DNA from 3 places in the Streptomyces sp. NBC_01267 genome. Region 2 is predicted to be linked to each of the others. Evidence: riboswitches for the same ligand, from Rfam matches in the RefSeq annotation. Region 2 holds a riboswitch; each other region holds the start of a gene.

Region 1 (4,613 bases), 6.4 Mb from region 2:
GCCACGAAGTCCGCGCCCGCCGCCGGGAGATAGTCCGGGTGCTCGGACTGGTAGCTCGTCGGCATGATCCAGGAGACGGCCGGCAGACGGTCGTTGCGGGCGTCGTCCTCGAAGGTGCCCTCGGGCTGCGGACGCACACCGCGCTCGTACAGCTCGTCGCCCGGCTGGGCATCCCGGAACGTCCGGAAGTTCGTCAGCATGTTGCAGCCGTAGGAGTCCTCCTGCTGGTACACCTTCCAGCTGATGCCTGCCGCCTGGAGGCGCTCGGCGTAGGTCGTCCACCGGTACGGCTCGGGCACGGTGTTGTCGATGATCGGGCCGCCCTGAGCGCCGCCCGGGTCGATGGTGCCGGTCATCCAGTACATCCGGTTCGGCCAGGTGGGGCCGAACACGGAACAGAAGTAGTTGTCGCAGATGGTGAACGTCTCCGCGAGCGCGAACTGGAACGGGATGTCCTCCCGCGTGTAGTACCCCATGACATAAGGGCCGTTGGCGCCGTCGGCCTTGCGGTGGGCGGGCAGCCACTGGTCCATCCTGCCGTTGTTCCACGCCTCGTGCTGCACGGACCAGGCGTGGCTGGTGGACGGGATGGCCTGGGCGCTGGAGGTATGGGTGTCCAGGTGGAACGGCAGCAGGTAGCCCTTGGGGTTCACCGCGTCGGGCTGATAGAAGACCGAGCGGCCGTTGTCCAGCTTCTGCGCGTGCGGGTCACTGAATCCGCGTACGCCGGAGAGCGTGCCGAAGTAGTGGTCGAAGGAGCGGTTCTCCTGCATCAGCATCACGACGTGTTCGATGTCGCGCATGGAGCCGTGGCGCGGCGGACCGGCCGCCACGGCCTTCTGCACGCTGGGTGGCAGCAGTGAGAGTGCGGCAGCGCCACCGACGGCACCGGCCGCTGATCCAAGGAGTCTGCGTCGCGTCAACTCGGCCATGAACGTCCCCTTCTCGATCGAGCTCGGTTCGAGTCCTGCTTCCGGACCCGACGGAACTCTTCCGGGCCCGGGTGTGAGGCGGAGGAAGGAGGAGATGAACAGGTGGCCAATACACCGGTGGCCGCGGTGCTCCCCGATCCTCCCGTGCGGATCGTGCGGATCGTGCGGATCGTGCGGATCATGCGGATCGGTCCGGGCCCCGGACGGGCCCGGACGCGCAGAACCCGCCTGGACCGTGGTCCGGCGGGTTCTGTCCCGGTGTGTCAGCCGTCAACTGTTGCGCCGTCAGCTCACCGGTGCGGTGTTGCGTAGGGCGGTGCTGTCCTCGCTGCGGGCCGGGACCGTACGCGGTATGAGATGCCGTTCGGCGAGGTGGCCGAAGAGCAGCCCGAAGGCGGTCCACAGCGTGAACTGGATGGCGAGTGCCGAGAGCCGGAACCGCCAGAGCAGCGTGGCCGGGAAGTCCTTCGGCACCTCGTTGATCGTCGGCAGGAACGCGTACGCCAGCCCGACCGCCACGAGGAACGCGGCCCCGGCCGTGATCGTGGCGTTCCAGTTGCCCAGACGGGGCGCCAGCCGCTTGCCCACCAGCACGGCGGCGACGGCGAGCAGCACGCTGAGCACGATCATCAGGAAGTACAGGGTGGTGCGTTTGCCGATGGTGTCGGGGCTGCCGACGGACGGCGGGTTCGCCGGGTACTTCAGGAAGGGCACGAGGTACACGGCGATCAGCGCGCTGACCGAGATCAGCACGGCGGTGGCACGCGGGCCGAACCTGCCGATACGGCCGAGTGCGACGCAGAACGCGAGCGCGGCGATGCCACCGACCGCGACACCGAAGACGAGCACCCCGGTGGCCAGCCCGGCCGTGGACTGGAGCGAACGGCTGACCAGTTCCTCTTCGTGCTCATGGCTGTGCGAGCCCTCGAAGGCGATGGCCGAGTCCACCTGCGGCTCACCGAGCAGATAGGCGACGATCAGCGCCAGCACACCGGCGACGAGCCCGGCGAGCATGCCACGGACCAGCAGGGCCCGGACGGATATGGAGTTCATGGAAGCGGATCCCCCGGGCGTCAGTGGCAGGGGAAGCCGAGGAGATGACGGCCGTCGTGAACCCACTCGTGCACGTCCGAACCGGAGACGAGCGAGGTCGCGCCCTGCTCGGCGCCGACGAAGTACAGCAGGATGAGCATGAGGATCCCGAAGAAGACCGCCCACGGGGCGATGGCCTTGAGGGAGATGGGTGCGATCGCCGGAGTGGCGGGGGCACTCGGGGTGGGGGCAAGGGTGTTTGCCATGGCAGAACCTCCTGGGGAACACGCGTCCCGATCGTGGTACCTGAGACGAAGGCGCTGGGTCTGACTTCCCGGGTTTCGGGTTCACAGTGGCGCGACCGTGCCGGATTCTCACCGGACTTCCGTCACACCTTCGTCGTGTCCACGTGACGGTACCGCCTGCCCGTCCACTCCGCTACGGCGCACCGGCGGTCCGGCAACGCACCGTGACCCGGACCCGCACCCCCCAACCCCCGTGATGTGCCCGCCTCATGAGGGACCGGAGAACGCGACCGGTGCAGGGATGGCAGTACGAGTGATGTGGGTCTCACCAGCGTGGCGCAGCAACACGGGACCGACGCCGGAGAGCGCCGGGAATCACACGGCCGGGCCGCCTCTGAGGGAATGATCGCTGTTCATGGCAGGCTGAACCCCTTGTGCACCATCAACATCTACAGACGCAAAGGACAGGGCGGACATGGGTGAGCTGATTCTCGTGCGGCACGGTGAGACCAGCTGGAGCCGCACGATGAAACACACCAGCTGGACGGATCTTCCGCTGACGGCGTTCGGTGAGGACCAGGCGCGCGCGGTCGCCCCGCTGCTGGCCGAGCGCCGGATCGCCCTCACCCTGACCAGCCCCCTCGCCCGCGCCAGGCGCACCGCCGAGCTGGCCGGGCTCAGCCCCGCGTACCCCGACACCGACCTGCACGAATGGGACTACGGGGCGTACGAGGGCATCACCACCGTGGAGATCCACCGGGACCGGCCCGACTGGGACCTGTGGACCGACGGGGTGGCCGAGGGCCCGCCCGAGCACCCCGGTGAGACCCCCGAGCAGGTCGGCGCGCGAGCGGACCGGGTGCTGGCCACCGTCGACAAGGCGCTGCGCGACGCCGACCTCGACGGGCAGGGCGGAGACGTCGTGGTGGTCGGCCACGCCCATTTCCTGCGGGTGCTGACCGCTCGCCGCCTCGGGCTCCCGGCGTCCGGCGGATCGCTCTTCCGGCTGGACACCGCGTCGGTGAGCCGGATCGGTACCGAGCACGGCCGTCCCGTCGTCGCCGCGTGGAATCAGGTGCCCGCCGTCACGGCGTGACGGCTCCGACCCCCGCCGTGGTCTCCACTTCGAGCAGTGAGGCGCTCTGCCGCTCGGCCTCGAAGGCGGCGTGGCCGCCGCGCAACCCGAACAGCCGCTTGCCGAGCAGGATGTACAGGACGGCCAGGATGTTGATCGTCAGGGTGGCGATCTTCAGCCAACTGACCTTCTCGGTCAGCTCGTAGACCTCCAGGGGCAGGAAGACGGCGGTCGCCACCACGGTCAGGTACTCGGCCCAGCGCTTGGCCCGCCACAGCCCGACACCTTCGATGATCTCGATCAGCGCGTACGCCAGCAGCAGTACGGCCACCAGCATCAGCGTGGAGTGCTTGTAGCCGAAGGTCTTCTGAATCGTGCCGACCACCGGCGAGTGGTCCAGGTCGTAGTGGAAGTGCCGGAACACCGGACGCAGCACGTCCAGGTTCTCGTCGAAGAGCCTGCGCACCGCGTCCTGGCTGTTGCTGAACTTCCATACGGCCACCGCCGCCAGCACGATGAACACCCCGCGCACCGCCCGCTCCACGGCGAGGAAGCGCAGGATGAACAGGTCGCGCAGCACCTTGCCGCGCGGTACGAGCGGGGCCTCGTCCGCGGGGCCCGATCCGTGCGGGTCGCCCAGGGCGAAGTCCCCGCACCGCAGACAGCGCCAGGCCTCGCCCAGCCGCGTCTCGGCGCGCAGCCGCTCCGCCAGTTCCGGCTCCTGCGGGACATAGGTCACGTGCCCGCGCCGTGCGCAGGTGCGCCGGTCCCAGTCGATCTTCAGCATTCGTTTCCCCGTGAGTCAGTGGTCGTGTGCGTACGTTCTGCGGACGGTCGGCCGGGACCCGCACGTATGTGCTGGGCGCAGCCTCGGCCCGGACCGTAGCAACGCATGTTATGCGCCAGATGGCGAGCCGCCCCAGGCGATCCCTTGACGCCGGCGATCACGCTCTGGAATTGTCCCGACGCAGTGAGCCGCAAGTGCATGCTTCGCCCCACATCGGAGGATGGACATGAACGTGACCGCCCAGGAAGAACTCCGGACCGAGGCCTCCCAGGTGCTCGATCTCACCATCGGTGAGCTGGAGACGGAAATCCCGGACTACGAGAGCGCCCGCCCCATCAGCTGTATGGCCGGCGGCTACTGCCTTCCGTAACCGGCGGACGGCAGGCTGTGCGCCAGTCACCCGAACTGCCCCCGGCCGCCGCGCGGTTGATCCGCGCGGCGGCGCGGGGAGGGGCCACGGAGGCCTTTCCGCCCGTGGTCACCGCGGGGCCTGACGGCACGGTGGCCAGGGACCCGGGCCCCCACGGGGAGGCCGTTGCCCA
Region 2 (4,613 bases):
CGGGGGAGTCCGGACGCGACGACCGCCTGACCGACTTCCTTCTCGTTGCCGTACATCTCGGCGGTGTCGATGTGCCGGTAGCCGATCTCCAGCGCGGCCAGCGTCGCCGCCTTCGTGTCGGCCGGCTCGATCTGGAAGGTGCCGAAGCCCAGCTGGGGGATCTGGACGCCGTTGTTCAGGGTGATGGTGGGAACCGCGTTCACGATCATTCCTTGCCTCGTCCGGATGATGCCTCGGGCAGGGGCGGCCCGCGCCGACCCACTGGATCCAGAGTGCAACGGCCCAGGGCCCCTGTCGCATCGGCTGCCCGGACGGCGGTCCTTCGTACGGCCCGGCCGATTCCGGAGATCCGAAGAAGACCGGTCATCGCCATTCCAAAAGACTGGAACGCGTTCTACTGTGCCCCTCGATCCGATGCCGTTACCGAGGAGGGGCCGTGCACCTCGAATACACCCCCGAGCAGCAGCGGCTGCGCGCCGAACTGCGCACCTACTTCGCCGAACTGGTGCCGGACAACGCCTACGCGCGCTACGCGGACGCGGGAGCCCAGAAACGCTTCTACCGCGAGACGGTGCGCAGACTGGGCACCGACGGCTGGCTGGGCGTCGGCTGGCCCGAGGAGTTCGGCGGTCGCGGACTCTCCCCGATGGAGCAGTTCATCTTCTTCGACGAGGCCGCGCAGGCGGGCGTACCGCTGCCGCTCATGGCGCTCAACACCGTGGGTCCGACCCTCATGCGGTTCGGCACCGACGAGCAGAAGGCGTACTTCCTGCCGAAGATCCTCAAGGGCGAGATCGACTTCGCGATCGGCTACAGCGAGCCCGACGCGGGCACCGATCTCGCCGCGCTCAAGACCCGGGCCGTACGCGAGGGCGACGTGACCACCGGGCACTACACGGTGAACGGGCAGAAGATCTGGACCACCAACGGCGACACCGCCGACTGGGTCTGGCTCGCTGTCCGTACGGACCCGGCCGCCCCCGCGCACAAGGGCATCACGATGCTGCTGGTGCCGACCGACGACCCCGGGTACTCCTGCACCCTCATCAACACCCTCGCCTCGCACGACACCACCGCCAGCTACTACGAGAACATCACGGTCCCCGCCTCCCGCCGCGTCGGCGAGGAGAACAAGGGCTGGCGGCTGATCACCAACCAGCTCAACCACGAGCGCGTCACCCTGGCCGCCCACGGCACCATGGCCATCCGCGCCCTGCACAACGTGCAGTGCTGGGCGGCCGACACCGAGCTCGCCGACGGGCGCCGGGTCATCGACCTGGGCTGGGTGCGCGGGCGCCTCGCGAGGACCCACACCAGGCTCGACGCGATGAAGCTCCTGAACTGGCAGATGGTCAACGCCGTGCAGAACGGGACGCTCACCCCGCAGGACGCCTCGGCGGTCAAGGTGTACGGATCGGAGGCCCGCCGGGACGCCTACGCCTGGCTCATGGAGGTCGTCGGCGCGGCAGGATCTCTCAAGGAGGGATCCACGGGCGCGGTGCTCCACGGTGAACTGGAGCGCGGCTACCGCTCGGCCGTCATCTTCACCTTCGGCGGCGGCAACAACGAGATCCAGCGGGAAATCATCTCCTGGATCGGGCTGGGGATGCCCCGCGTGCGGCGGTAGGCCCTGCGGGCGGGACGGACGCAGTCTGCCCGCTCGTCTCGACCGTGGCGGTGGCGCGGTGGCGCGGTGGCGCGGTGGCGCGGTGGCGCGGTGGCGCGGTGGCGCGGGGGCTCGGAATGCCGGAGGCCCGGGAGAACGGGAGAAGAAAGGTCCGCGAGGAGGTGGCCCGGCTGCGCGCGGGGGCCGAGCGTGTGCAGGGCCGTGCTCGCGGTAGAGGAAGGCTCCCCTGGTAGGGCTGGCCGAATCCCGCCCTACCTGTGGGTCGCTTGATCTGTTGCCATGGCTGAGGGTGGCGGGGGCGGCACCGTGGGATGGGGGTGTTGTGGGGCCAGGGGCCTCTCCCCTGAACGGAGCACGGACCGGCGAGCGTTGCAGCGATGGCTGCTCGGCAGGTTCACCCTGACCGATGTGATGACCGACACCGCGTTGCCGCCGGGAACGGACCCAAGGGAGGCGTTCGATTTGATCAGGCATGGGCGGCAGGAGCTGGACCGGTTGCTCCACATCGTGGATACGCCTGGGACCGCCGAGGCGGCGTAGTACACGACCAGCCCGAGCGGTGATCAAACTCCTGCCCGGCGAATGCCGATGGAGACCGCCGGTGAGCCGGGACTCGACGAGATCCTGCTGCAGTGGCGGCTTTCCGGCGGCTGCGTTTCATGGGGCCACCAGCAGGCCGTGGCGTCTCAATGGCCCCAGGGTGCAGGGCTCTTCCGCCGAGGACCAGGCCATTTCTTTCCGCCGTCCGACTCAACGCCTGCGTCTCGCTCGTCATCGCCCTGGCGGCCTCCTTCGGCTGGGACACCGGGCGGGCCGTCACCAACTTCGTCTGCATCATGCCGGCCGGACCTGCGGTGCTGACCACGTTCCGGCGCGCTGCCCGACGGGCCCGGTTCCAGGCTCCGGTGCACTTCACGCCGGCCCGCCCGGCGGCACCCGACAAGGAGCAGCGCTGATCCGGATGTGGAACGGCTTGATTGACCCGCCGGAGAAACGGGCCCTACGCTCCCCGTGGAGTGATGGCACAAGGAAGCTGGTGAGATTCCAGCACGGTCGCGCCACTGTGAGCCACGCCACCGGAAGGTGGCCGGCGAGTCGGACACTGAGCCCTCACTCCGCCCGTACACGCAAGGGACGCACGATCCCAGAGGGAGGGCTCACCTTGAGTACCGTTTCCACATTCCGTCCGGTGGCCGCACCGGGCGCGATCGGGACCGCCACCTCGCAGCAGCCGGACCCTGTTCCGGCATGAGCAGCCCTCCTGCGGCGAGCGCGGTGATCGGGGAGATCGCCGAGCTCGGTCCGTTCTTCGCCGTGCAGGCCCACCCGCCCGGCGTGGAGCCGCCCGAGCCCTGGCAGCGGATCACCCGCCCGCTGCTCGAAGCCCGTGTGACGGGTGTACGGGACTGGCTGGCCGCGGCCGGCGGGCAGTCGCCCGACGCGGTCGAGATCCGGGTCGCGGCATCCGTCGCCCACCTGGGACTGGCCGCCCGGCTGATCTCACCCGCACTGGCCGCCGCCGTCCTGCACGGCCTGGTACCCGCCCCCGGCCTCGCGGATCTCCGGTGGCAGCCCGTGATCGGCGGCCAGATCCCCCTGTCGCTGCCCAGCGATGCCTTCACCGACCTGTCGCTGCCCGCCGGTGCCTGCACCGGCGGATCCACGGTTGCGCCGACCCGGCTCGCCGACGAGCTGAGCAGTCGTCTGCTGGACGGCCCACTGCGTGAACTCGCCGATGCGATGGCGGAGTTCACGGTCTCCCGGCGCATCCTGTGGGGCAACACCGCCTCGGCCGTCAACGGAGCCGCGTCCATGATCACGACTACCCGCCCGGACCTCACCGCACGGACCCGTGCCATCACCTCACGTCTCCTGGAACGGCCCCCACTGCGCGACGCGAGCTGTACGGGGCCCGACGGAGCGTTCCGGCGGCGCAGCTGCTGCCTGATCTACCGCGCCGCGCCCGGTGCCTCAGGGGCTCTGTGCGGGGACTGCGTACTGTCCCGTTGACCAGGCCGCTCACCCGGCCTTCGCACCTGTGGAGGAACCGCCGCGCGCCGACGTGCCGAGCCTCGCGGAATCGTCCTGGGCGGAGCGCCGGCCGTCGCGCTCGCACCGGAGGAGTACGGACGGCCGGGCCTGGCCCGCCGCCGGCTCGGTGGCCAGGGCTCCCGCAGGAGCGCCCCGAACCGCGACGTGGCGCTGACCGAACCCCGGTCGAACCCGGACCGGCTCCGACGCCCTCGCCCACGAGTGGCCGCCCCCGCGCCGACCGCTCGTGGGCGGGGGACGCGCGGCTCAGGACGTCTCGCGGCGGACCAGGAAGGGGGTGGCCAGCACGCCGGCCACTACCGATTCCGTGCGTGCGGGCCGTTCCAGCACGGAACGCACCGCAACGCACAGATGGTCGGCGATCTCCACGGGATCGAGGGCGACCGAGGAGAGCATCGGCCGCAGGAATGTGGCGATGGCCAGGTTGTCGGCGCCCACCAGGGCGACATCGCCCGGTATCGTCGCGCCCTGGTCGTTCAGGGCGCGGTGCAGCAGCGCCCCGTACTCGTCGTTGTAGGTGAATACGGCGGTCGGACCGCCGGGCCGCCGCACGGTGGCGGCTGCGGAGGCCGCTGATTCGTGGGTGGCCTCCATGGTGATCTCCTCACCGCGCGCGCCGGCCGCGCGAGCCGCGTTCTCCAGCCCTTCGGCGCGGGCACGGCCCAGGCCCTCCAGCGGCCCGGCGGGGATGATCGCCGCGAGGCGCCGGTGCCCGACGGCGAGCAGGTGCGCTGCTGCTTCGGCGCCGATCCGTCCCTGGTCGAACTCCAGCGTGTCGGCCCAGGGCGTGGGGCCGCTGGAGATCATCAGAACCTCGGTCCCGGCGCGGCGCAGCAGGGCGACGGAGGATTTCGTACACCGGTCGGCCGTCACCAGGACCGCCGCGGGGTGCAGTTCCGCCCACATGCGTGCCGCCGCCATGCCGGTGGTCCCG
Region 3 (4,613 bases), 970 kb from region 2:
TCCTCGGGGCCGAGCCGGTCGTACGGAACCCCGCTGGGGGTGACGAGGACCAGGTCGCCGCAGCGGACCGAGACGTTGCCCGAGGTGCCGACGACCAGGCCTTCCGCCGCCGTTCTGCGGGCGGTGGCCACGACGTCGTGCCAGGCGCGGGCGACCGGGTCGTTCTCCTGCGATGGGGGGCCTGCCGTCGGGTCGGTCATCCGGCGATGATGCCAGCCGCCCGCGGACGGCGGTAGGAGCGGCGGCAAGCGGAAGGAGAGCGCCCGTTCGGAGTCACCACAGCGCCTGCCCCAGTTCACCTTCCGTTCATCCAGGTTGCCTACGTTCGTCTCGTCAATGACCTCGAACGATTGCCCAGGTAAATGGAACACTTGACCCTGCTCCTTGGGATCGTGATCATTACCGCTCTCGTGTTCGACTTCACGAACGGTTTCCACGACACGGCCAACGCGATGGCGACGACCATCTCGACCGGCGCTCTCCGGCCGAAGACCGCGGTGGCCATGTCCGCCGTACTCAACCTCGTCGGAGCATTCCTGTCCGTGGAGGTCGCCAAGACGATCTCCGGCGGGATCATCAACGAACAGGGCATCACCACAGAGGTGATCTTCGCGGCGCTCGTCGGCGCCATCCTCTGGAATCTGCTGACCTGGCTGCTCGGCCTGCCGTCCAGCTCCTCCCACGCGCTCTTCGGCGGACTCATCGGCGCCACGCTGATGTCGGTCGGCTCCTCCGGTGTCAACGGCGATGTCGTCGTCACCAAGGTGCTGCTGCCCGCGGTCGCCGCACCCGTCGTCGCCGGCATCGCCTCGGTGCTCGCCACCAAGCTGACGTACCGGATCGGCCGCCGTACGGACGAGAAGGCCACCGCCAAGGGCTACCGGGCCGGCCAGATCGCCTCCGCCGGACTGGTCTCCCTCGCCCACGGCACCAACGACGCGCAGAAGACCATGGGTGTCATCACCCTCGCCCTGGTCACCGGCAACGTCATCGCCCCGGGCTCGAACCCTCCGCTGTGGGTCATCGTCTCCGCGGGCACGGCCATCGCACTCGGTACGTACCTCGGCGGCTGGCGCATCATCCGCACCATGGGCAAGGGGCTCACCGAACTCAGGCCGCAGCAGGGCTTCGCCGCCCAGACCGGCGCCGCGACCGTGATCCTGGCCTCCTCGCACCTCGGTTTCTCCCTCTCCACCACCCAGGTCTGCTCGGGCGCCGTGCTGGGCGCGGGCGTCGGCCGCAAGGGCGGGGTGGTCCGCTGGTCCACCGCGACCCGGATGGCCGTCGCCTGGTGCCTGACGCTTCCCGCGGCGGCCGTGGTCGGCGCGGGCGCCGAGTACCTGACCCGCAACGGCCCCTGGGGCGTCGCCGCCGTGGCCGCCCTGCTGATCGCGGGCTCGGGTGTCATCTGGTCGCTCTCCCGCCGCCAGCCGGTCGACCAGCACAGCGTCACCCCCGACGAGCCCGCGGGTGTGGTGACCACCGCCATCGCGGCCGTCGCCCCTCCCCCGGCCGGACTGTCCGCCGACGAACTCAGGGCCACCATCCCCGCACCGGGGGGCGCCGCACCGGAGCCCAGCCGACCGGCCACGGTCTGAAGCAGAAGGACACCGCAGCATGAACATCGACTGGGCAGCTCTCGGCACCGTCTTCGGCGTCAGCCTCGTGGCGACCGTCGGACTCGTGGGCCTGTTCACCCTCGGCATCGTGGGCCTCGCCGGGAAGCCCGCGCAGGAGACGGGCTCCACCGGCCGGGGCCCGGCGCTCGCCGCGCGCACCGGCGCGTACGCCTGCTTCGCTCTCTGCGCGGCGGCCGTGGCGTACGGGATCTATCTGATCGTCGCCTGACCGCCCCGCACCCCCGTCCCCCGGCTCCACTCCCCGTTCCACCCGAACCGCCCTCCGACCGGCCTTCCACGGCCCGCCGGGGGGCGGTTCGTGTGGGGCTCAGCACACTGCCTCCTTGCAGGTCAAGGGGGAGTTGACGGGTGTTCGCGGGGCGTGGTGGACTGCCGGAGCCAATACGGCGGCAAAAGAGGAAGCCCGGTGCGAATCCGGCGCGGTCCCGCCACTGTCATCGGGGGTCACCCCCCGGGAGCCAGGAACTCTCACCGCCGATCACGTCGAACCAGGGCGCGGACACCCTGAGTGAGGACATATCGCCATGCGCGGCTGCCTGCTGCCCGATGCTGTGAGTACTACCGGTACGAAGGTTTTCCGAGGCGTATCGGCCTGCTGACCCGATGCGTGCCGAGCGTGTATTCGTGTACGGCGCCACCACCGGCCTCGTAGCAGACCTGATCGTCGGCGATCCGCGGCGCGGACACCCGGTGGCCGCCTTCGGACGGGCCGCGGCTGCCGTGGAGCGCCGGCTGTGGCGCGACCACCGCGGACGCGGGGCGCTGCACACCGTGGTGTGCGCCGGAGGCGTGGTGGGCGCCGCCCTGCTGGCCCGGCGTGCCGTGCGCGGCCGGGCCGCCGCGGGCATCGCCCTGACCGCCGTCACCACCTGGGCCGTCGTCGGCGGTACCTCGCTGGGCCGGGAGGCGCGGGCGGTCGGCGACGCGCTGGCCTCGGGCGAACTCGAAGCGGCCAGGGAGCGGCTGCCGCATCTGTGCGGGCGTGATCCGCAGGCGCTCGACGGACAGCAGATGGCCCGCGCGGTCGTCGAGTCCGTCGCCGAGAACACCTCCGACGCCGTGGTGGGCGCGCTGGTGTGGGGGGCGCTGGCCGGGGTGCCCGGTCTGGCCGGGTTCCGGGCGGTGAACACACTGGACGCAATGGTCGGCCACCGCTCGCCCCGGTATCTGCGGTACGGCTGGGCCTCGGCCCGGCTCGACGACGTGGCGGGCCGGCCGGGAGCCCTGCTGACCGCTGTCCTCGCGACGCTGGCCGGCCCGGACCCGCGCGGTGCCGTGCGGGCCTGGCGCGCCGACGCGGCGAAGCACCCCAGCCCCAACGCCGGTCCGGTGGAGGCCTCGTTCGCGGGGGCGCTGGGCGTACGGCTCGGTGGCACCCTCTCGTACGGCGGCCGGGTCGAGCACCGGGCCGTGCTCAACGGCGGCGGCCGGCCCGTCGGCGTGGACGACATCGAGCGCGCGGTACGGCTGTCCCGGCGGGTCTCCGTACTGGCGCTCGCGACGGCTCTCCTGGTGAGGAAGGTGCGCGGATGAGTGGCGGAGTGCTGGTCGCCGGAACCACGTCGGATGCCGGGAAGAGCGTGGTCACGGCCGGGATCTGCCGGTGGCTGGTGCGCCGGGGGGTGAAGGTCGCGCCCTTCAAGGCGCAGAACATGTCGCTGAATTCGTTCGTCACCCGCGAGGGCGCGGAGATCGGCCGGGCGCAGGCGATGCAGGCGCAGGCGGCGCGGGTGGAACCCACCGCGCTGATGAACCCGGTGCTCCTCAAGCCGGGGAGCGACCGGTCGAGCCAGGTCGTGCTGCTGGGCAGACCGGTGGGCGAGATGAGCGCCCGCGGGTTCTTCGGCGACGCGTCCGGCGGGAAATCCGCGTACGGCGGGGGGCGGGAAGCCCTGCTGGGCACCGTCACGGACTGTCTGGCACAACTTCGGGGCACGTATGACGCGGTGATCTGTGAGGGGGCCGGCAGTCCTGCCGAGATCAATCTGCGCCGGACGGACATCGTCAACATGGGCATCGCGCGGGCCGCGCGGTTCCCGGTGGTGGTGGTGGGCGACATCGACCGCGGTGGCGTCTTCGCCTCCTTCTTCGGCACGACCGCGCTGCTCAGCGCCGAGGACCAGGAGCTGATAGCCGGGTACATCGTCAACAAGTTCCGCGGCGACGTGTCCCTCCTGCGCCCCGGCATCGACATGCTGCAGGGGCTCACCGGGCGGCGTACGTACGGGGTGCTCCCGTTCGCGCACGGCCTCGGCATCGACGAGGAGGACGGGCTGCACGTCTCGATGCGGGGCGCCGTACGGGAGTCGGCCGTCGCCGAGCCGTACGGACCGGACGTCCTGCGGGTCGCCGTGTGCGCCGTACCGCTGATGTCCAACTTCACCGATGTCGACGCGCTGGCCGCCGAGCCCGGGGTCGTCGTGCGGTTCGTGGACCGGGCCGAGGAGCTCGTCGACGCGGACCTGGTGATCGTGCCGGGCACCCGTGGCACCGTGCGGGCGCTGGAGTGGCTGCGCGAGCGCGGGCTCGCGGCGGCGCTGGCCCGGCGGGCGGCGGAAGGCCGTCCCGTGCTGGGCATCTGCGGCGGTTTCCAGCTGCTCGGCGAGCACATCGAGGACGAGATCGAATCGCGCGCCGGGTCGGTGGACGGGCTCGGGCTGCTGCCCGTGCGCGTACGGTTCGCCGCCGAGAAGACCCTGGCGCGGCCCGTCGGCGAGGCCCTCGGCGAGCGCGTCGAGGGGTACGAGATCCATCACGGCGTCGCCGACGTGACCGACGGCGTCCCCTTCCTGGACGGCTGCCGGGTCGGCTCCGTCTGGGGCACCCACTGGCACGGCTCGCTGGAGAGCGACGGCTTCCGCCGCGCGTTCCTGCGCGAGGTCGCGAGCGCGGCGGGCCGCCGCTTCGTCCCGGCGCCCGACACCAGCTTCGGCATGCTCCGGGAGGAGCAGCTCGACCGGCTCGGCGACCTCA

Evidence for each region. Region 2 has a riboswitch for cobalamin ahead of OG709_RS02845 ((2Fe-2S)-binding protein). Riboswitches for the same ligand answer to the same signal wherever they lie in the genome.
Region 1: it holds a riboswitch for cobalamin, as region 2 does, so the genes downstream of both, OG709_RS31425 (CbtB domain-containing protein) here and OG709_RS02845 ((2Fe-2S)-binding protein) in region 2, are expected to answer to the same signal.
Region 3: it holds a riboswitch for cobalamin, as region 2 does, so the genes downstream of both, OG709_RS07245 (cobalamin biosynthesis protein) here and OG709_RS02845 ((2Fe-2S)-binding protein) in region 2, are expected to answer to the same signal.

What each region holds. Positions count from the first base shown of each region.
Region 1 is NZ_CP108455.1:6,998,812-7,003,424, forward strand. It holds gene OG709_RS31415 (alkaline phosphatase family protein) at 1-932, opposite strand, end outside; gene OG709_RS31420 (CbtA family protein) at 1,218-1,985, opposite strand; gene OG709_RS31425 (CbtB domain-containing protein) at 2,006-2,230, opposite strand; adenosylcobalamin (AdoCbl) riboswitch at 2,233-2,377, opposite strand; gene OG709_RS31430 (histidine phosphatase family protein) at 2,685-3,305, shown strand; gene OG709_RS31435 (DUF2127 domain-containing protein) at 3,295-4,068, opposite strand; gene OG709_RS31440 (hypothetical protein) at 4,298-4,441, shown strand; gene OG709_RS31445 (DUF4135 domain-containing protein) at 4,459-4,613, shown strand, end outside.
Region 2 is NZ_CP108455.1:584,513-589,125, reverse strand. It holds gene OG709_RS02860 (aldo/keto reductase) at 1-209, opposite strand, end outside; gene OG709_RS02855 (acyl-CoA dehydrogenase family protein) at 437-1,627, shown strand; partial or broken gene OG709_RS02850 (ECF transporter S component) at 2,407-2,583, shown strand; cobalamin riboswitch at 2,631-2,753, shown strand; gene OG709_RS02845 ((2Fe-2S)-binding protein) at 2,876-3,637, shown strand; gene OG709_RS02840 (LacI family DNA-binding transcriptional regulator) at 3,926-4,613, opposite strand, start outside.
Region 3 is NZ_CP108455.1:1,555,698-1,560,310, forward strand. It holds gene OG709_RS07230 (class II aldolase/adducin family protein) at 1-200, opposite strand, end outside; gene OG709_RS07235 (inorganic phosphate transporter) at 363-1,598, shown strand; gene OG709_RS07240 (hypothetical protein) at 1,618-1,848, shown strand; cobalamin riboswitch at 1,989-2,127, shown strand; gene OG709_RS07245 (cobalamin biosynthesis protein) at 2,244-3,173, shown strand; gene OG709_RS07250 (cobyric acid synthase) at 3,170-4,613, shown strand, end outside.